2 regions of the Paenibacillus sp. CB74 genome follow, and region 1 is predicted to be linked to the other one. Evidence: riboswitches for the same ligand, from Rfam matches in the RefSeq annotation. Region 1 holds a riboswitch; the other holds the start of a gene.
What was found. A riboswitch is a leader RNA that binds a small molecule or an ion and turns the genes downstream of it on or off. The one in region 1 is predicted to bind glycine.

Region 1 (10,879 bases):
AAATTTATATTAATTTATTAATGTGTAAAATCTTCATGGAAATCTGGACACAATACGGATTGAAACAACGTCCGTTCCCGAAGCGGCCACTTCAGAGCAATTTGTCTCAGATAAATTTCAATATGCAGCCGATATTTTTAACATTGCGTTTACAAAACACTGATTTTAAGATGACATACCGAAACTACAATGATTAAAGAGTTGATGGTGAACAAACAAATTCACAAAACGCCATCACTACATTGGGGGAGGAAAACAAAACATGTTTAAAAAGTTGCCGTTTATTTTGATGACCTTAACGTTCGTACTGGTGCTCGCTGCATGCGGATCGAAAAATGACGCGGGTACAGAGGGTGCTGCAAGCAATGGTTCAGGGGAAGCTACTGCTGAGCTTAGCGGTAACATTCTGGCAGTCGGATCGACAGCATTGTTACCTCTGGTAGAACAAGCTGGACAGAAATTTATGGCAGTTGATGAATATAAGAACGTAACGGTTCAAGTTCAAGGTGGCGGTAGTGGTACTGGTTTGACACAAGTATCTGACGGACAAGCTACAATCGGTAACTCTGATGTATTCGCTGAAGAGAAGCTGGAGGACGAAGCCAAAGTAAAAGAACTGGTTGACCATCAAGTAGCCGTAGTAGCTATGGCTCCAGTTAGCAACAAAGATGCAGGTGTAGAAGATTTGACGAAGCAGCAACTGGTCGACATTTTCTCCGGTAAAGTGACGAACTGGAAAGACGTTGGTGGCGCGGATAAAGCAATTGTTATTGTAAACCGTCCAAGTAGTTCCGGTACGCGTGCAACGTTCGAGAAGTATGCATTGGGTGCAAAAATGGATGATATCCAAGGTTCGATTCAAGAAGATTCTTCTGGTAACGTAAAAAAATTGGTAGCTGAAACACCAGGTGCTATTGGTTACCTTGCCCTGTCTTACTTGGATGACAGCTTGCAAGTGCTGAAATACGAAGGTGTAGAAGCAACAGTTGAGAACGTGGAAGCAGGAACTTATCCAGTGTGGGCTTACGAGCACATGTACACCAAAGGTGAGCCGGATGCAGCAACAAAAGCGTTCCTGGACTATATCCTGAGTGACGAAATTCAACAAAACGACGTGACAGAACTTGGATACATTCCAATGTCAGGCATGAAAGTAAAACGCGATGCAGCAGGTAATGTGGTTCAATAATCTTTGAACTTGCGCATACAGCGAAAGAGGCGGACTTAGGTCCCGCCTCTTTACGCGGTTTGCTCTGAAATAATCCCATATTTTGCATTAATTCTACTATAGAAGGATGGTTGTTATGGAACAGACCGAAGGGGGAACGGTAATGAATAACAAGTTGAAACCGCGCCGGCCCTTAAAAGAAAAACATTATTGGGAAGAGTGGACGGGACGGATCTATACGTCGATTTGTGTCGTTTTCCTGATCGTTGTCATGTTTTCCATTGTTTATTTTGTAGCGTCCAAGGGACTGTCCACATTTTTCCAAAACGGAATAAGCATAAGCGAATTCCTTGGTGGAAAGACGTGGAATCCAACTGGAGAACCTGCGTTCTACGGGGCATTGCCGTTCATTACAGGTTCTTTCATTACAACCTTGCTTGCAGCATTGATCGCTAGTCCACTTGGCCTGTGTGCAGCACTCTTCATGACAGAGATTGTACCGGGTAAAGGGAAAAAGATATTGCAACCTGCGATTGAGCTCTTGTCCGGAATTCCGTCCGTTGTGTATGGATTTATCGGTCTGAGTGTCATCGTACCTTTGCTGCGCAGTATCTTTGGTGGAACAGGCGTCGGGATTGCAGCCGGATGTCTTGTTCTTGCGGTAATGATTCTTCCTACGGTAACAAGTATTATGGCAGACGCTTTGTCCGCGTTGCCAAAAGGATTGCGTGAATCCTCGTACGCACTGGGTGCCACTCGCTGGCAAACCATCTACCGTGTCATCATTCCAACGACTTTGCCAGCTTTGTTGACAGGTGTCGTATTGGGTATGGCCCGTGCTTTTGGTGAGGCCCTTGCTGTGCAGATGGTTATCGGTAATGCACCGCATGTTCCAACATCCTTGCTCGAATCGGCTTCAACATTAACAAGTGTAATTACACTCAGCATGGGTAACACCACGATGGGTTCTGTTCATAACAATGCACTGTGGAGTATGGCGCTTGTCCTGCTGGTGATGACATTTGTCTTCGTCATTCTGGTTCGCCTGCTTGAAAGGAGGAACCGGGTATGAAAATGAAGGCAAAGACGGTAGATAAAATTGCAACATCCGTTATCGTTGTATTGGCCCTGTTCATTGTTATTATATTGCTCGGTCTGCTTGGCTTCATCATGTATAGAGGCATTGGACATATTAGCTGGAACTTCCTGACGAGCGCACCCCAGTTGCTTAAAGGTGGCGGCGGGATTGGTCCACAGCTCTTTAACTCCGTATTCCTGTTGATTCTGACGTTGATTGTGACCATTCCACTCGGATGGGGTGGTGGGATTTACATGGCGGAGTACGCCAAGCCAGGCAAGATCACCAGCTTCATTCGTCTTGTCGTTGAAGTGTTGTCATCATTCCCTTCCATCGTTATCGGTTTGTTTGGTCTCTTGTTGCTAGTCAATCAATTTGGTCTTGGTTTCTCCCTGATCTCGGGTGCCCTGGCTCTGGCGATCTTTAACTTGCCACTGATGGTGCGGACAACGGAGCAGGCCTTCCGGGCCGTTCCGAAGGAACAGAAGGAAGCAGGTCTGGCACTTGGACTGTCCAAGTGGAAGATTATCACTTCCATTCTGCTGCCTGTGGCATTGCCGAGCTTGATTACGGGTACGATTCTGGCATCGGGCCGGATCTTCGGTGAGGCGGCAGCATTGATGTTTACCGCAGGTATGAGTAGTCCGCCATTGGACTTTACAGATTGGAATCCGACGAGTCCGAGATCACCGCTTAATCCGTTCCGTCCGGCAGAGACACTTGCTGTCCATATCTGGAAAGTGAACAGTGAAGGCATTGGACCAGATTCCAAAGAGGTGGCAGCAGGGGCATCCGCCGTGCTTGTCATTCTCGTGCTGGCGTTCAATCTAAGTGCGCGCTGGATCGGTCGGGTTGTATTCCGCCGCATGACAGCTTCGAAATAAGGAGGAACCAACATGGCCATACCTTTTGGTACGGAACAGTTAAGCATATATTATGGACATTTTCAGGCGGTCAAGCAGATCAGCCTGACGTTTCCCGAATCGAGTGTAACGGCACTTATCGGGCCGTCTGGGTGTGGTAAATCTACGTTCCTACGGTCGCTTAACCGAATGAACGACGAGATCGCCGGTTCCCGCACAGAGGGACATATCTGGATGGATGGTAACGATCTGAATGAGCCTGGAACCGATGTAATCAAGCTTCGCCAGAAGATTGGCATGGTGTGGCAGAAGCCGAATCCTTTTCATAAGTCCATCTACAACAATATCGCGTTTGGCCCCCGCTACCGTGGTACGAAGAGTAAGAAGGCACTGGATGAGATTGTGGAAAAAAGCTTGCGTCGTGCTGCGCTTTGGGACGAAGTGAAAGACAGACTGAATGAATCAGCCTTGTCTCTCTCAGGTGGACAACAGCAGCGGTTATGTATCGCCCGCGCCTTGTCTGTTGATCCGCAGATTCTGCTGCTCGATGAGCCTGCATCTGCACTAGACCCGGTATCCACGGGTAAAGTTGAAGAATTGATTACCGAGCTCAAGAAGGAGCTGCGGATTGTTATTGTTACCCATAACATGCAGCAGGCAGCACGTATTTCGGATTATACAGCTTACTTTTATCTGGGCAGCATGATTGAGCACGGGGATACAGAGCATATTTTCACGAACCCGGACAATCGTCTGACGCAAGAATACATTATGGGGCGTTTCGGATAATTGGATCATGGAGTGGAGTGTCACATAGAGCAACAGACAGAGAGATGAAGAAATAAATAGAGACAGAAGCACAATGCCTGGACGTTTGTTCGGGGGTTGTGCTTTTTATTTTATAATTACAGTGGGATTTTCTGTATGCAGGATCAACATTATGCTACGATATTTAGTACAAAGATAGCGTTTACATAAATTTAAAGGAGATGTTGATAATCACTACGGATCAGAGGTCTTACTACCATGTGGCAACACAGGTCATACAGAATTACGCGATTGAAAAACCTGTCGTTTCCTATATTCGTCATAACGAGAATCTGACGTATCATGTCGTTGATGAAGCAAGCGGGCAGAAGTATCTGCTCCGTATCCATCAAGCAGCATATGCAAGTATGTCAGGCATTCAGCACACGCCTTCTGCATTGGAGGCAGAGATGGACCTGCTTCATGAGTTAAATGCAACAACAGCATTACGCGTCCAACATCCGGTACGCAATGTATCGGGAGATTGGGTCACGTTATGGACAAGTGAAGAAGGTAAAGAAATCTGCTGTACAGTACTGGAGTGGATTGAGGGCAGGGACATCCAACAGGGAGAACGCCTGACAACAGAGCAGATATATGATCTTGGTGCTCAGCTGCAGATGCTTCATCAATATGGACGTGTGGAGAATCAGACAGATCGAACTAAGGTACGCCCGGCATATGGCAATGGCCATGAGAATTTGGTCATGCTAGGGCAGCTGGAAGAGGGAGTCCGATTGGGAATTTTTACAACGGAAGACTTCGATCTGCTTCGGGAGACGTTTGAGAACATTAACGAGCAGTTAGGAGCGTACCCTCTCGATGAAAAGACCTGGGGCGTTATTCATGGAGATATTACTCGCAATAATCTGCTGATCACGGATCAGGGGATGTCCATGATTGATTTTTGTCTACACGGTTATGGTTATTATCTTTTTGATGCCGGGGGGGCAGCGCTTATATTTAATCGGGAGGAACGTGACATATTCTTATCTGGATACACAAAACAGATCGCACCACTGACGGATCGAGATATCCGTTTAATGGAAGGGTTCATGCTGATCTTTACACTTGGTTATTATGCTTTTCAGATGGCGAACGAGTCTAGGCACGAATGGATGAAAGATCGCATGCCGAAGTTATGCAGCAAGTATTGCAGACCTTATGTACAGAACGAGAGTATCTTCTACGAACTGTGAATTATAATTCAGATGTGCAGATCCGGAAGGGCTATGAACAGGTAGTTCAAAAATCATGGTTGCCTGAATACCCGAACAGTTTCGTGGATAATATCATAAATAGTAGTAAGCGCTTTATGAATTGAAGGGAAATGAAATAATCTGTTTAAAAAATTTCTTTTACCGAATTAATGTGATGAAAGCTGACAAAATATTCTGGTTTTCATCGAATCAATCGAAAATGAAGGAAAAACATCTAAAGAAATCGTTAAGTTTGTTGACACTGATCTTCCGGTCGATTAATCTTAATGAAGAAGAATGAACGATTTCCATTACTGTTCTGACATACGCTCAGAATGGTTCCATACAGCGGATGATAACGAGCGGGAGAGACCTGAGTTAGCCGAGCAATGGCTAGTGTTCAGGCACCGAAGGAGCAAGCTGCTGCGCACCCGGCCCAGTGGTTAATCTCTCAGGTAAATGTACCATCGTTGGACGCAACTCTGGAGAGTGCGCGAACTGCGCCACCCAAGGGGTATATGATCAGTCAGTCTGGTGACTTGTCTGCAATTGTAGGGCATGCACCTTGTCGTGAGACACTGCTGATCGTGAAACTCTCAGGTATCGAGGACAGAGAGAGGGCCTGTGGCCTTCTTCTGTCCTTTTTTGATGTCATCATTCAGTAATAAAGGAACATTATGGCATGGGATCTGGATGGAAATGACGAATACAATTGGAGGGTTATGAGGTGCGATTTAAAGATGTTTTCTCAATTATTGGTCCGTCGATGACGGGGCCTTCAAGTTCACATACAGCTGGAGCAGCAAGACTGGGAAGAATTGCGCGTCAGTGGCTAGGTTGTACGCCTGAACGTGCCCGGCTGACGCTCTACGGTTCATTTGCTGATACGTATCAGGGCCACGGAACAGATCTGGCACTGATCGGCGGTCTGCTGGATTATGTTACAGACGATCCGCGCATCCCGGATGCGGAGCAATACGCAGAGGAAGCGGGTATGGAGGTTGAGTTTTATACAAGCGGTCTGCCTGCTCCTCATCCCAATACGGTCAAAATTGAGTTGTGGCATGAAGGGCGTACATGTTCCTTAATCGGTGCTTCTATTGGTGGTGGTAGTGTGTCGGTGCATGCGATGAATGATTTTCGTGTCCAGATTAGTGGTGAGTTTCCGACACTCGTGCTGCGACATGCAGACAAGGCAGGGGTGCTTGCCTCGGTAACGTCCACGATCAGTTCATCTGGGGTTAACATCGGGTATATGCAGGTGGATCGGAAAGCCCGTGATGGCGAAGCACTTACTGCGATGGAGATGGACGGCGTGCCGAATCCTGATATGCTCAAGCGTCTAAAAGAGCTGGATCATGTACTGGACATTCGTGTCATCGATTTGAAGAGAGGAGTTGATTCGGATGCGATTTAAACATTTACATGAACTGAATACGATCTGTACAGCGGAATCCAAAACGATTGCTCAATTGATGATCGAGGAGCAGGTTCAGGAGACCAATACACCGGAAGCGGATGTTGTGAAACAGATGTCTGAATATTATCAGGTGATGAAGGAAGCGGTGCGTAAAGGGTTAACGGAAGATACCACATCACGTAGTGGATTAACGGGTGGAGACGGTAAAAAAATGGCCGAGTACATTCGCAAAGGTGAGACTTGCTCAGGAGATGCTTCCGCACTTGCCATGGCGTATGCCCTGTGTGTATCTGAAGTGAATGCCTCCATGGGCCGGATTGTGGCAACACCTACAGCCGGTTCCTGCGGCATCATCCCTGGTGTTTTTATCAGCTCACAGGAGCGATTTGGCTGGACGGACGAACATTTGGTGAATGGGTTGTTCTGCGCGGGAGCGATTGGTTATGTTATTGCCAACAATTCATTTATCTCTGGTGCAGAAGGTGGCTGTCAGGCAGAAGTGGGTTCCGCGATCGGCATGGCTGCGGGTGCCATGGTTGAACTGCGTGGAGGTACACCGGAACAGGTCGTTCATGCCGTTGGTCTAGCGTTAAAAAATACACTGGGCCTGATCTGCGATCCGGTCGCAGGTCTCGTTGAAATTCCATGCATCGTACGTAACGGACTGGGTGCCGTTACGGCGCTGGCTGCGGCCGACATGGCATTGGCCGGAGTGCGTAGTGCTATTCCGTCAGATGAAGTCATCGACGTGATGCTGGAAGTAGGCAGTGCGATGCCGAGCCGCCACCGGGAGACAGCCCAAGGTGGGTTGGCTCAGACACCAACGGGTCGCAAAATGATGCAGAAGCTGGCTAAACCGAAGGCCAAGCGTGCAGAGCCTGAGACGGAGTCGAAGCCAGCGGATGCTGACACAGCTACAAGTGGGACGGATACTGTTCAAGCGGAAACGGATCCTCAGGTTTAATCTGAACGGGGGTCACCGAGGAATAACCAGTGACATGATGATGTATAACGGCGATATAAAAACAAGCGTCCGCGAACCCGAATTCGGGTTCTGCAGGACGCTTGTTTAATGCCGCCAAATGATGTGAAGCTAGGCTACTTATAAGTGACTTCAGATGTATCTGTATTATGAATCTAGTCCTGGCTTACAGCCGTACTCAGTACGGCATATCCATACGCGGGCAATTCAATGGCATACACGCCATCATCCTTGGCGGTACGATGGTTTCCACCGAATAGCTCGGTCCATTCCTCGTCACCCGCCTCCAGCTCGACAATAGCCGTCTCTTCCGAGCGATTGAACAGAACCAGAATGCGTTCCTCTTCATTCTGCCGTTCGAATACCAATTGGCTGCCATCCGAGCGAGCCTGCAGGAAACGAACGGTGCCTTCTGCACGCAGGGCAGGATGAGCATGACGCAGGGAGATCAGTTTCTGATAAAAGTCTAGCAGCTCACGGTCCTGCTTCGCTTCATCCCATTCCATGCATTTACGGCAGCCCGGATCATGGTCACCGTCCATGCCAATCTCGTCTCCGTAATAGATGCACGGCGCGCCCATGTAACTGAACTGGAATAACGCAGCTAGCTTCATCTTGCGCTGGTCGCCTTCACATAGCGTGAGCAGCCGCGGGGTATCGTGACTGTCCAGCAGGTTGAATGCAACTTCGCTGGCTTGAAGCGGATAACGGGATAATTGCCGACCGATGGAGTTCGCGAACTGTTCGGCATGCATTGTATTTTTTACAAAGAAAGCATTCACAGCATCGGTAAACGGATAGTTCATGGACGCATCGAACTGGTCGCCTTGAAGCCAGGAGGAGGACTCATTCCATACTTCGCCCAGAATATAGGCATCCGGATTAGCATCTTTGACTACTCGGCGGAAATCACGCCAGAAGGCATCATCCACTTCGTCGGCAACATCCAATCGCCATCCGTCTGCACCCACTTCCTTAATCCAGTACTCGGCAACCTCCAGCAGATAGGCCTTAACCTCGGGATTCTCCGTATTCAACTTAGGCATGTGCGCTTCGAATCCGAAAGTCTCATACGTAGGAATGCCGTCTTTCACGTCCAGCGGGAATTCATGTACATGGAACCAGTCCTTGTATTTGGATTGTTCTCCGTTCTTCTGCACATCCACAAACGGGGCAAACGTCTTCCCGGAATGGTTGAACACAGCATCCAGCAAGACGCGAATTCCACGTGCGTGGCACAGCTCGACCAGTCGCTTCACGGTATCTGCGTCACCAAAATGCCGGTCTACCCGCAGGTAGTCTTCGGTATCGTATTTGTGATTGGTGGTAGCTTCAAAGATGGGTGTGAAGTAGATCGCATTAATGCCCAGATCACTGATGTAATCCAGATGGTCGATCACACCCTGAAGGTCACCGCCGAAGAAATTGAAAGGTGTCGGCTCGCCACCCCACGGTTCCACCTTTTCCGGACTAATATCCGGGTTGCCGTTCGCGAATCGTTCAGGGAAAATCTGATAGAACACGGCATCCTTAACCCATGCAGGGGGTGTGAATACAGCTCCTGCATGAATATAAGGGAACTGGAACATACGACCCGGATCGTCCGGTTCTTCTTCCTGGAAGTCCGTCTCGGTCATCCAAATCTGTTCATCTCCACTTTTGAGAAGAAAAGAGTATTTTAGTCGGTGGTAGGGAGGTTTCACCTCGCCCTCGAAGTAATCGAACATCGAGTCAGAGGTGAACTTTGTTAAAGGAACCAGCGCTTTGGTTGCATCCCATGCATATTTGTCTCCAGTCAGGGCATGTACCTCAGTCAGATCATTCTTTTTGGCGCGCAGGCGCAGATGAATTGTGTCTTGGTCATAGGCATAGGCCCAATTGCGTTTCGGTTGATGATAGATGGCTTCCAGCAGCATAATGAAATTCCTCCCGTCAGGTGTAGGTATAATATGTACTTGGTCGATTTGATTGATATAACATTCCCCACGTTAATGGATAAGCTATAATTAGAATGTGTGGTAACGTAAAGGAATTCAACATGGCTTCAACAAGATAACAAGATAACAAGATTTGAATCCATCTGTTATAGATAGCTTTTTTATGATGATGCTCAGATATATCATTAACCCAATGGGGGCGGAAAGGAAACGAATATTCGAATGAAAACCAAACTGTTATACATTGAAGATGATACGGAGATTGCAACTTGGGTCAGAGCCGATCTGGAGGAGCGTGGTTATGAGGTGGTATGGCTCGGCAGTGGTGAAGGTGCAGCGGAGGCTGCTGTTGGTTGCTCACTCATTATTCTGGATGTCATGCTGCCCGGGCTGGATGGATTTACGGTGGGCCAGCGACTGAAAAAAGAACATCCAGCCGTGCCCATTGTCATGCTCTCGGCCAGAACGTCCATTGACGACAAGTTGCACGGTCTCGATTTTGCCGATGACTATGTAACGAAACCATTTCACCCCGATGAACTGGCTGCCCGGATTGAGGTCCAACTGCGTAAGGCGGGAACTGCGGTCTCATCGGATACAGCTCTGAAGCTGGATCATCTCTCCATCTATGAGAAGGACAACCGCATCGTCAATGAGGAGACGGGGGATGAAATTGTTTTATCGGGGAAACAGTTCCACATCTTCGCTTACCTGCTACGACATATGGGCATGATTCGAACCAAAGAGCAGATCTATGAAGCCGTCTGGAACGAGCCTTATCTGGATGGGGACAAGACTTTAATGGTACATATTCGACATCTTCGCGAGAAGCTGGAGCTTGACCCGGCCAATCCAGTCGTTATTCAGACGGTCCGCGGTGTGGGATATCGTGTGAAGAAGCCATGATCCGACGGTTCAGAGCACGGAAGACGATGAATGGAGAACGCAAAGGAGAACCGCGCATGGTTCCTAAGCATAAGCAAACCAGGCAGGGCAAGCTACGCTTTGGGCGGTCCTTGATGTCCAGATATATCATCCTGATTCTGGCGGCCGTATTATTCGTGCCCGTCGTTCTGCCGATCATATCCATCATATATGTTGTCGTAGTGAACAACACAAATACGAATCAAGCGGCACCGTACGGTGATGTTACCCGGATCAGTAACCTATGGTCGCGTGAAGCGGTGAACCTGAATGGTGCTTCAGATGAGGAGATTAAGGCCCGTTTGGAGCAATTACATGCATCGTACCCCAAGTCTTCCATGTATCGTGTGAATGCGAGCGGTGAGACCCTCTTTATTCTCGGTGGTGAAGATGTAACGCTTCTGAATTCCACATCGCCGGATGGCGGGACAGACACGACATTGAGATGGTCACTGGATTCCGGGAAAACGGCAGAGACTCGAATTCCGGCCATATGGAATG
Region 2 (10,879 bases), 2.1 Mb from region 1:
CCGGCAGAACAGCGCCGAAAATCGTGTATATGTCAGCGCTGTTTGGATGACTATGCCGATAAACATCAACCAAAAGAAGAGCCACACAGTTAACAACTGTATGGCTCTTCTTCATTATGCCTAATCTATATTGTTAGCTGGCTACCGCTGCTCTTACATTTGGTTATACTGGGCAACAGCCTGTTCAAGCACCGGATGATGCTCATCCATCGACGTGTAATGGTGGAGCGCAGCTGTAATTCCCTTCTGGCGAATCATGTCCTGTAGTTCCACTGCTTCCGGATCATCGGAGACATCGAACTTGCAGGCTGCTGCCATGCCCATAGCCAGATAGATCGTTTCGGTTCCATCCGCATATGCCTGAAGGGCAGGGCGAACCAGACGATCATTCGGAGACAATTTGCGCAGCGGGGAACGACCAACACGAGTAACCTCATCAGTGAGATACGGGTTGACGAACCGTCCCAATATTTTGACAATATACTGCTCATGCTCTTCCGGGTTGAATGCAAAACGCTTCACCAATACTTTTCCGGTTTCCTGCAAAGCACCGTATACAATCGATTTCACTTTCTCGTCGGCAATAGCCTTCTGAATCGTGTCATACCCGTGTACATGACCGATATATGCTGCAACGCAGTGTCCTGTATTCACCGTGAACAGCTTCCGTTCGATATAAGGCTCCAGATCATCAACATACAGAATGCCCTCAACCGGTTTGAAGGCCGGGGCCATCTGGGAACGATCCACCACCCACTCGTAAAAAGGCTCCACCTGCACATGCAGAGGATCTTCATGATGCTGGATAGGCACGATCCGGTCTACGGCCGAATCTGGAAAATACACGTACTGATCCGCAAGGGAACGTGTCTCATCTTTGAGCAGAGCATATACATGCTCTTTCAATTGTGTACTGGCTCCAATGGCGTTCTCGCAAGCAATAATGTGAAGAGGGTTAAGTGCAGGACCGGAATTCAGTCTTTTTTCAAGTCCCTTCGCAATACCTAGTGCAATATGTTTCAGTACGCCCACGCCCACTGCGGTTGTGATCAGATCAGCTTCCACAACGGTTTGGGCAACTGTCTCCAGCTGGGTTCCATCGATCGCATTTACGCCTGTCACAGTCTCCTGATCCTTGCTCTCGTTAGCCAGTTCCACCGTATACTGACCCCGTTGCTGGAGAGTGGTTACCAATGTCTGATTCACGTCTGAAAAAATGACCTCATACCCTGCCCGGGAGAGGATTAATCCGATAAAACCGCGTCCAATGTTACCTGCTCCAAAGTGTAGGGCCTTCATAGCTCCATTTCACTTTCCAGAATAGCGATAACTTCTTCGGCTGTTTTCGCGAGACGCAGGGCCTCCATGTTCTCATCCTCAGCACAGATCACCGCAATGCTAGTCAAGATCTCCATATGTTCCCCGCCTTGAGCCGCGATACCAATGACCATATAAGCCTTTTCATCGCCAAAATCAACCCCCTGTGGATACTGAATAACGGAGATGCCTGTGGATAAAATGAATGCTTTGGATTCCTTCGTGCCGTGCGGAATCGCAAGTCCGTTCCCTACATAGGTTGAGACAATCTCTTCACGTTCAATCATCTTCTCAATGTAATCAGCGGTAATATGTCCCGCATCCTTCAGAATCTGTCCTGCCATACGAATCGCTTCGTATTTGTCCTGAGCCGTCGCATTCATGATGACTTTATCTGTTGTTAACATACTCATAGTGGTTGACCTCCAATTTCGGTTTTACTGCGATAGAATCCAACGAGTTCCTGGGAAAGGTAATGAATGAGTTCATCCCTGATTCCCTTTTCCAGCAATGTAATCATTTCTTCCTGCAATAACAGGGCACTAATCTCACTGAGAACCTCCAGGCTTTCCTTGGATAATTCTCTCGGACCGAGCATCAAAAGAACATGGGTAACTCCTGCCGGATCAACCGGCGTACGAAGAAGTGGCTCCGTGAGCTGAAACAGACTGATAGACGGCCTGTATATCCCCTCACTTCGTGTATGAAACAGTGCAAGTCTTGTGCCGGGAATCTTCTGACTCCCCACTGCTTCACGTGCCTCCAGCCGTTTTGCGATCTCCTCTGGCTCCTTCAACACGCCCGTTCCATGGAGCACGTTGCACATCGCATACACCGTTTTATAGAACCCGATATCCTGATTATCCAGCGGGTACACCTGAAACTTGCCGATAATTCGGACGATTTCAACTAAAATAGCTTCCATTCCATCAGGGTCTGAGTAACGACTTGTTGTCTGAACCTCTGCTTCACGGGGCTTATTATGCTGTCGTTGTAACGTTGTTGTCCGGATAAAATGACGCAGACGTTCGCTCTCTTCTGCCGTAAGCAGTGGACTCACTTTGTAATACTGATGCTCATCCATCGGCAGATCGACCGTCGATAACACCAGATCATACTGATCTGTAGGTATCCGGGCAGCTTCATACCAGGACACGCTATCCATGATTCGAATCTCGGGAATCTCCTTGGACAATCGGCTGGATAGCATGCGCGATGATCCAATTCCGCTTGTGCACACGATAATCGCCCTGATCTCCCGTTTCAATGTACGCAACCTCTCGATGGAAGCCCCAAAGTGCATGACCAAGAAACCAATTTCCTCATCCGGAACGTCTGTGCCTGGCCAAGCTTGCCCAACAGATTGTTTGACCTCTTCGAACAGGGAGTCATAATCTTTGCGAATCTGCTGCAGTAGCGGATTACGTATCATCTGTTGCCCTTCAATTCGCTCCATTACAGGTTGCATATGACCAAGCAGACCTTCACGAAGCAATCGATCCTCATGAAAGGTGTAATGCGTTCTTGCCTGCATCTGATCAATCAGTGAATGTACCCTGTCCAGTAAAATCAAGTCGTCGATTGGCAACAGCCGCGAAGAGTGAATTCGCTGCTCTGTCTCAACTAATAATCTGTGAAAATAAGCTTGCTCATCTTGGGAGAATGTCAGCCCCAGTTGAGTGGATAACACACCGCATAAGCGGGAAGCCATATAAGGTGGAACCTTCATCTCATCCTGCTCTGCAGTTGCATCTTCCATGTTCTCTCGCGGAGAAATACGGCCAATGCCAAAGCCTTTACGAATACGTACAACTGCGACGGATAATTGAATCAGCAGCTTCATGTATTGGCGTTCCGGGATGTTCTCCAGCCATTCGATATCTGGTTGCCATAACGCATTTTCGATCGTAAGCACATCACCGTGTCCAATCATATCCAGCAATTTTTGGTTTACGATGGAGCCACCTTGTTCAGGTTGTCTTCCGAACAGGTCGGATTCATCCAGAAATTCCAAAGCAAGTGCAGCTATGGCTGTGCGATGAATCGTCTCACTCCCGTTAATCTTGACGCCATATCCACGTCTGCGAACCAGCTTCAGTCCCGCCTGACGAATCCGTGACTCCAGATCATCCAGATCTGTGGTTACGGTGGATACGGTCACTTTCAAATCCGAAGCCAGAGCGAGTAATTTCACAGGCTCCGCTTCATCAAGCAGGATGCAAAGCATGAAGAGCTTACGCTCTTCCGGCGTAAACTCTACATATTCTTTACCCTCCAGTTGCTGGCGCAATACAGCCAGATCATCGGAACTGGCATCAATTCGGATACCGGTTCCTGATTTTTTTTCCAGCCTCATGCCCAAAGGTTCAAGCCATTGTTCAATCATTTGCAGCTCCCGGTGAACCGTTCGGGTACTAACCTTTACTTCAACGGCAATTTCACCGGCAGTGACTTCATGTGGATGCTCCAGCAGAAACTCCACGATTTCACGTTGTCTTTTGGTAATACTCATATCTCAGCCTCCGGCTCAGGGAAAACGATTGCGCGCAATTACTTCAGACGTTCAACAAGCGCATCGTATTCCGGGCTTTTTAGGAAGTTGTCGATGGATATATGTTCTGCGTTCGGCGCAACGGAGCGGGCACGATCGGTTAATATTTGTTGTGTGATTACCACATCTGCATCCGGCGGGATATCACTGATGGCCGTGTTGGTCACCGTAACGTCAATCCCCTCTGCCTTCATCTTCTTGCGGAGAATGGAAGCACCCATGGCACTCGACCCCATGCCTGCATCACAGGAGAAGACAATCTTCTTCACATCTGTTTTCACTGTAGAAGAAGCCTTATCTGAAGCTCTGTCTGCTTCACGATGATTATTAGCCGTAATGCCTGCGTTTGGCACGGTTCCTTGACTCTTCATGTCTTTCATCCGACTGGATGCGGACTCCAAATCTTCGTCCTTTTGTTTACCCGTTTTCAGCAACACTGCTGCAATCAAGAATGAAACGACTGCTGCTACAAGCACCCCTGCGAGCATTGGCAGGTATCCACCTTTTGGTGTTAACAGGAAATACGCGATAATACTACCCGGTGATGGTGCCGAAACAAGTCCTGCTCCGGTGAGCATGAATGTTAATGTACCTGCGACGCCACCCGCGATTGCGGCAAGAATCAGAATCGGTCTCATCAGAATATAAGGGAAGTAGATCTCATGAATTCCCCCGAAGAAATGAATGATAACGGCACCTGGTGCAGAAGATTTGGCCATTCCGCGTCCAAAGAAGCAGTAAGCAAGCAAGATACCCAGTCCCGGACCCGGGTTGGATTCAAGCATGTATAGAACAGATTGTCCTAATTCTCTTGCCTGATCTGTTGCAATTGGTGTCAGAATACCGTGGTTGATTGCATTGTTCAGGAACAATACTTTACCTGGTTCGATAATCAGGTTGACCAGCGGTAGCAAGCCCAGATTCATCAGACCTTGCACACCGGCAGACAATACTTTGCTAATCGCTTCTACAGCTGGCCCAATACCCAGTAGAGCAAAAATCCCCAAGATCCCGCCAATAATACCGGCTGAGAAGTTGTTAACCAGCATTTCGAATCCGGCTTTAACTTTACCTTCGATTGATTTATCGAATTTTTTGATGATCCATGCTGCCAGTGGTCCGGCAATCATGGCACCGAGGAACATCGGAATATCACTACCCACGATGACCCCGATGGTCATAATGGCACCTACGACACCACCACGCTGACCATGCACCATCGTACCCCCGGTGTAACCAATTAACAGTGGGAGCAAATATTTAATCATTGGATCAACTAACTGTGCTAGTGTCTCGTTAGGGAACCAGCCTGTTGGAATGAACATGGCCGTAATTAATCCCCAGGCGATGAACGCTCCCATATTCGGCATGACCATACCACTCAGGAATCGGCCAAAACGCTGCACACCTACCCGTAGCCCACCTTTGGAATTGGACGATTGGTCCAAATTACTCATTGTATTATCCTCCTTGGATCAAGTGATTATGACTTATGAAAGGGGTATCATTTCTCCCCTGCTGTAATCCTAAGCGAGAATGCTCTCCTGTTCAATGAAATGAAAGCGTACTTTCGTCATGAACAATGATGACAACATTAGGTTATGTAATCGTTTTTATTGATGCATAATGGCTAAAACCATTGGTACACAAGGCTTTTCCTGCCTATGACTTTTGTCATTTCCAGCATCATTTTCTAACCTATAGCTTGGTCCAATCAGGTGATTTACATCCCTAATCTGCCTCGATCCCTATTCAAAACCATTCCTGGAAAGCACAAAAAACCTGTGCAAGCATCCGGCTCACACAGGTCGAAACAATATGAAGTTTATTTCATTTTTTTATAAAGTATATGTTAATAAGTACAAGTCCGTTGATCCTATTCTTCCGTATGTTTACGATACGCATCTGCATTCATCAATGCAGACAACGCTGCTGTCAGATCTCCCTCAACACGGATCTCAATCATCCAGCCTTCCTCGTAAGGAGAACTGTTCACAAGTTCAGGTGAGTCCTGCAACGAATCATTGACTGCAATAATTGAACCTGTGACGGGAGAGAACAAGTCCGACACCGTTTTGACCGATTCAATCGTTCCAATGCTGTCTTCTGCTTTTACATTGGATTCAAGGTCAGGCAATTCCACAAACACAATGTCACCCAGCTGATGCTGCGCGAACTCGGTAATGCCAATACGTACAGTATCCTCCCCTACGGTTTGCACCCATTCGTGCTCTTCACTGTACAGGAAATCACTTTTCAATTCGCTCATCGATATCCGCCTCGCTTTTCATTAATGAGTGCATGCGTTCTTTGACCTTAACCTTTTTCCCAGAACATAGCGTATGATATTTCGGATTCAAATGTCAAGATACCTCACAATTTATTTGATGACGGCCTCTCCAAACCGTAACCTAAATACACTCTTTCTACATATACTGGTGAAAACTAGAATAGTAAGCGCAGTCTTTTTAAATACACGAACAATATAATTCAAAATACAATAAATATTCGGTTTTAATTCAATATCAATGATATCGTTCTTGACATCAGTAGTGGATTCACGTTTTAATGAGGAGAGTAAATGTGTTTATTGGACTATGTTATACCCGCGGATGAATGTAAAGGGAGAGATTACCCGTGACACCCGATTCGGGATGTACATGAGGTAACGCCGAAGGAGTAAACCACCGATAAGCGGGGGTGAATCTCTCAGGCAAAAGGACTTTTACGGGACGCAACTCTGGAGAGCATCTATTCGCCCTGTACGGGCGTTATGATCACCCAAGGGGAAACCTGTTGTACAATACAGCGGGGTAACTCTCAGGTACAAGGGACAGAGCCTTAGAATACAGCGTGCTACTTGGCATGCCGATTCTTTGGCCTGTCCTTTTCCTTTTTCCCAAAAAAACGAAAAACAGGATTTCAATCGGCGCTGCCATAGCTGCCTTACCATACTTATCTACGAATGACTTCTAGCTGATAAATTAAAAAATACCCTGGTTCATTGATCCACGATTGCATATTCGGCCGTTTGACGGCCCATGACGAGGTGATTTGATGTCCGATTTGCTTAGAACACCACTCTTTCCCCTGTATCAGCAATACGAAGGCGTACGGTGCATTGATTTTGGAGGCTGGGAGCTTCCGGTGCAATTCAGCGGAATCCAGAAAGAACATGAAGCGGTGCGTGAGCGTGCTGGACTGTTTGATGTATCCCATATGGGCGAATTCACTGTACAGGGTGAGCAGGCTGAAGTTTTTTTGCAACAAATGACAACCAATGATGTAACCACGCTGGTTCCCGGTCAAGCCCAGTACACCCTGATGTGTTATCCAGATGGTGGTGTGGTGGATGATCTGCTCGTGTATAAGCTGGAAGATCAGCATTATATGCTCGTCGTTAACGCCTCCAATATCGACAAGGACTGGGCGTGGCTGCAAGATCACTTGATCCCTGGCGTAAACATGACCAACGATTCGGAGCAGACGGCGCTACTTGCCCTGCAAGGTCCACTGGCTGTGGATATTATCGGAAAAGTTACCGAAACGGATGTATCCACGATTGAACCGTTTCGTTTTGTGCAGGATGCCGAAGTCTGTGGAGTAAAATTGCTGTTGTCCCGTACCGGTTATACCGGTGAAGATGGCTTTGAACTATATATTCCAGCAGATCAGGCCGCTACCGTCTGGAACGGATTAATGCAAGCAGGCGAAGGTCACGGACTGGTGCCAACCGGACTTGGTGCCCGAGATACATTGCGCTTTGAAGCTAGGCTGCCCCTGTATGGACAGGAATTGTCGGCAACCATCTCTCCGCTTGAAGCTGGCGTTGGTATGTTTGTGAAACTGAATGCTGGACCTTTTATCGGACACGAAGCCTTGTTACAGCAAAAAAATGACGGGCCCGCCCGTAAACTGGTCGGCATCGAAGTGCTGGAGCGCGGTATTCCTCGCTCCCACTATCCGATTTACGCCGAAGGCGTACAGATCGGTGAAGTGACAACAGGCACGCAATCACCTACATTGAAGCGTAATCTGGGGCTTGCCCTCATCGACAGCAAATACGCTGCGCTGGGAACCCCGCTTGAGATTGAGATCCGAGGGAAGAAACTGAAAGCCGAGGTCGTAAAGACCCCTTTTCATAAACGGACACGTACGTCAAAGACACTTACTCAAGGAGCTGATCAATCATGAGCAAGCACCGCTACATTCCCATGACAGAACAGGATCAGAGTGCCATGCTCGCAACCATCGGTGTGGATTCACTGGAGGAACTGTTCCAGGACATTCCTCAGGAGATTCGTTATCAGGGCGAGCTGCCCGTATCCTCCAAACTTGATGAATATGCGCTGACACGGCACATGTCCAAACAAGCTGGTGCCAACGCCAATTTCGAAACACACGCAAGCTTCCTCGGCGCAGGCATATACGATCATCATGTTCCTTCCGTCATCAATCATGTCATTTCACGTTCCGAGTTCTACACTGCCTACACACCTTATCAGCCTGAGATCAGTCAAGGTGAACTACAGGCTATTTTCGAATTTCAATCCTACATTTGTGAATTAACCGGTATGGCTGTAGCCAATGCCAGTATGTATGACGGCGCAACCGCCTTTGCTGAAGCAGGTAATCTGGCCGCAGCGGCAACTCGTCGCAAACAGCTTATCGTATCCCGTACCGTTCATCCGGAAGCCCGTCAGGTATTGCAGGCGTATGCGCACGGACTCCGTCTGGAGATTATCGAGATCGGTTATAAGGATGGGGTCACGGACTGGGATGCCCTGCAAGCCGCCATATCGGATGATACCGCAGCTGTCATGATCCAGAGCCCGAACTTCTTTGGTGCCGTGGAAAATGTAAAACAAGCGGCCGACCTCGTGCATGCGCACAAGGGCCTGCTCGTCGTAAGTGCTAACCCGCTATCGCTGGGTCTGCTGGAAGCCCCAGGCAAGCTGGGTGCCGACATCGTTGTTGGCGATGCGCAGCCCCTTGGCATCGCCGCTTCACTCGGCGGCCCGACATGCGGATATTTCGCCGTATCCCAGCCTCATATGCGCCGAATTCCTGGCCGAATTGTAGGCCAGACAATGGACCGCAACGGCAAACGTGGATTTGTACTCACACTGCAAGCACGTGAACAGCACATCCGCCGCGAAAAAGCGACATCCAACATCTGTTCCAACCAGGCTCTGCTTGCACTCAGCGCATCTGTATATATGTCCATTATGGGTAAACAAGGCATGATTGATGTCGCGGATCTGAATCTGCAAAAGAGTCATTACACCCTAAATACATTAACTGCGATTTCCGGTGTTAGCCTGACATTTAATGCCCCAACTTTCAATGAATTTGTGATTAAGCTGCCTGAAGGAACTGACGTGGATGCCCTTCAGTTGAAACTGTTGGATGCGGGCTTTATTGGTGGCTATGAACTTGGACGTGATTATCCGGAGCTTGCCGGACATATGCTTATTGCTGTTACCGAACGACGTAGCAAAGAAGAGATCGACGAATTTGCACGAGTATTGGAGGGATCGCTGTGACTCAGGAAACGACAACAACGACAACATCGATACAAGGACAAGGACAATCTGAAATGGGTGCCTCTGTCTCCACTCCGGCTCAATCTGAGACAGCTACAACATTCAGCGCACAGACCTTATCTCCTGCTCCGGAACAATCCTTGATCTTTGAACTCAGCAGCCCTGGACGTGTCGCTTATTCCCTGCCGGAATGTGACGTTCCTCGTCAGGCTGTTGATACGTTGATTCCCCGGGAAATGCTCCGTTCGGAAGCAGCAGCACTGCCAGAAGTATTTGAGGTAGATGTTATCAGACACTATACTGCGCTGTCCCGTCGTAATTTCGGCGTAGATAACGGATTTTATCCGCTGGGTTCTTGTACGATGAAATACAATCCGAAGATTAATGAGGATGTTGCACGTTACAATGGTTTCGCCAAAATCCACCCTTATCAGCATGAATCCAGCATTCAAGGTGCACTTGAACTGTTATATACTTTGCAAAATGACCTTGCGGGGCTGACAGGTATGGATGCGGTAACCCTGCAACCAGCCGCTGGTGCCCATGGAGAATGGACTGGACTTATGATGATTCGTGCGTACCACGAAGATCGTGGTGAACAACGTACCAAAGTCATCGTGCCCGATTCATCTCACGGCACCAACCCGGCAAGTGCAACCGTTGCAGGATTTGAGACCGTGACGATTCCATCCCGCGCAGATGGACTGGTTGATCTGGACGCACTCCGTGCAGCCGTTGGTACGGATACAGCAGCATTGATGCTGACGAACCCGAATACACTGGGTTTGTTCGAGAAAGACATTCAGGAGATTGCATCCATCGTACACCAAGCTGGTGGCTTGCTGTACTACGATGGCGCGAACTCCAATGCCATTATGGGCATTACCCGTCCGGGTGATATGGGCTTTGACGTGGTGCATCTGAACTTGCACAAAACGATGAGCACGCCTCATGGCGGTGGTGGACCTGGTGCCGGACCCGTCGGGGTGAAGAACCGTCTGATCCCGTTCCTGCCTAAACCGATGGTGATCAAGAATGATGATGGTGTGTATTCACTGGACCGTGAAGGAGATCAATCCATTGGCCGGGTCAAAGCGTATTATGGCAACTTCGGTATTTTGGTACGTGCCTATGCCTACATTCGCACCTATGGACCGGAAGGCTTACGCCGTGTATCGGAGTGTGCCGTACTGAATGCCAACTATATGATGGCCCGTCTCGCACCTTACTACGAGATTCCGTATCCAGGGGTATGCAAACATGAATTCGTCATGTCTGGTCGGGGATTGAAGCAGTATGGTGTGCGTACACTGGATGTTGCCAAACGATTACTTGATTTTGGATATCACCCGCCAACGGTGTACTTTCCGCTCAACGTTGAAGAATGCATCATGATCGAGCCGACGGAAACCGAAAGCAAAGAAACGCTGGATGGATTCATTGATACGATGATACGGATTGCCAA

Region 2: linked by a shared signal. The riboswitch ahead of gcvT (glycine cleavage system aminomethyltransferase GcvT) and the one ahead of sdaAB (L-serine ammonia-lyase, iron-sulfur-dependent subunit beta) in region 1 are both predicted to bind glycine.

Annotation. Positions count from the first base shown of each region.
Region 1 is NZ_CM146009.1:4,816,580-4,827,458, reverse strand. Features, by position in the region: gene ACX9NY_RS21240 (phosphate ABC transporter substrate-binding protein PstS family protein) at 263-1,189, shown strand; gene pstC (phosphate ABC transporter permease subunit PstC) at 1,305-2,240, shown strand; gene pstA (phosphate ABC transporter permease PstA) at 2,243-3,130, shown strand; gene pstB (phosphate ABC transporter ATP-binding protein PstB) at 3,143-3,898, shown strand; gene ACX9NY_RS21220 (phosphotransferase enzyme family protein) at 4,138-5,115, shown strand; glycine riboswitch at 5,469-5,591, shown strand; glycine riboswitch at 5,596-5,730, shown strand; gene sdaAB (L-serine ammonia-lyase, iron-sulfur-dependent subunit beta) at 5,843-6,532, shown strand; gene sdaAA (L-serine ammonia-lyase, iron-sulfur-dependent, subunit alpha) at 6,522-7,499, shown strand; gene ACX9NY_RS21205 (alpha-glycosidase) at 7,673-9,433, opposite strand; gene ACX9NY_RS21200 (response regulator transcription factor) at 9,677-10,360, shown strand; gene ACX9NY_RS21195 (HAMP domain-containing sensor histidine kinase) at 10,417-10,879, shown strand, end outside.
Region 2 is NZ_CM146009.1:95,803-106,681, reverse strand. Features, by position in the region: gene ACX9NY_RS00500 (cysteine-rich CWC family protein) at 1-93, shown strand, start outside; gene ACX9NY_RS00495 (mannitol-1-phosphate 5-dehydrogenase) at 154-1,299, opposite strand; gene ACX9NY_RS00490 (PTS mannitol transporter subunit IIA) at 1,296-1,730, opposite strand; gene ACX9NY_RS00485 (BglG family transcription antiterminator) at 1,727-3,829, opposite strand; gene ACX9NY_RS00480 (PTS mannitol transporter subunit IIBC) at 3,868-5,325, opposite strand; gene gcvH (glycine cleavage system protein GcvH) at 5,745-6,137, opposite strand; glycine riboswitch at 6,481-6,603, shown strand; glycine riboswitch at 6,607-6,707, shown strand; gene gcvT (glycine cleavage system aminomethyltransferase GcvT) at 6,926-8,062, shown strand; gene gcvPA (aminomethyl-transferring glycine dehydrogenase subunit GcvPA) at 8,059-9,414, shown strand; gene gcvPB (aminomethyl-transferring glycine dehydrogenase subunit GcvPB) at 9,411-10,879, shown strand, end outside.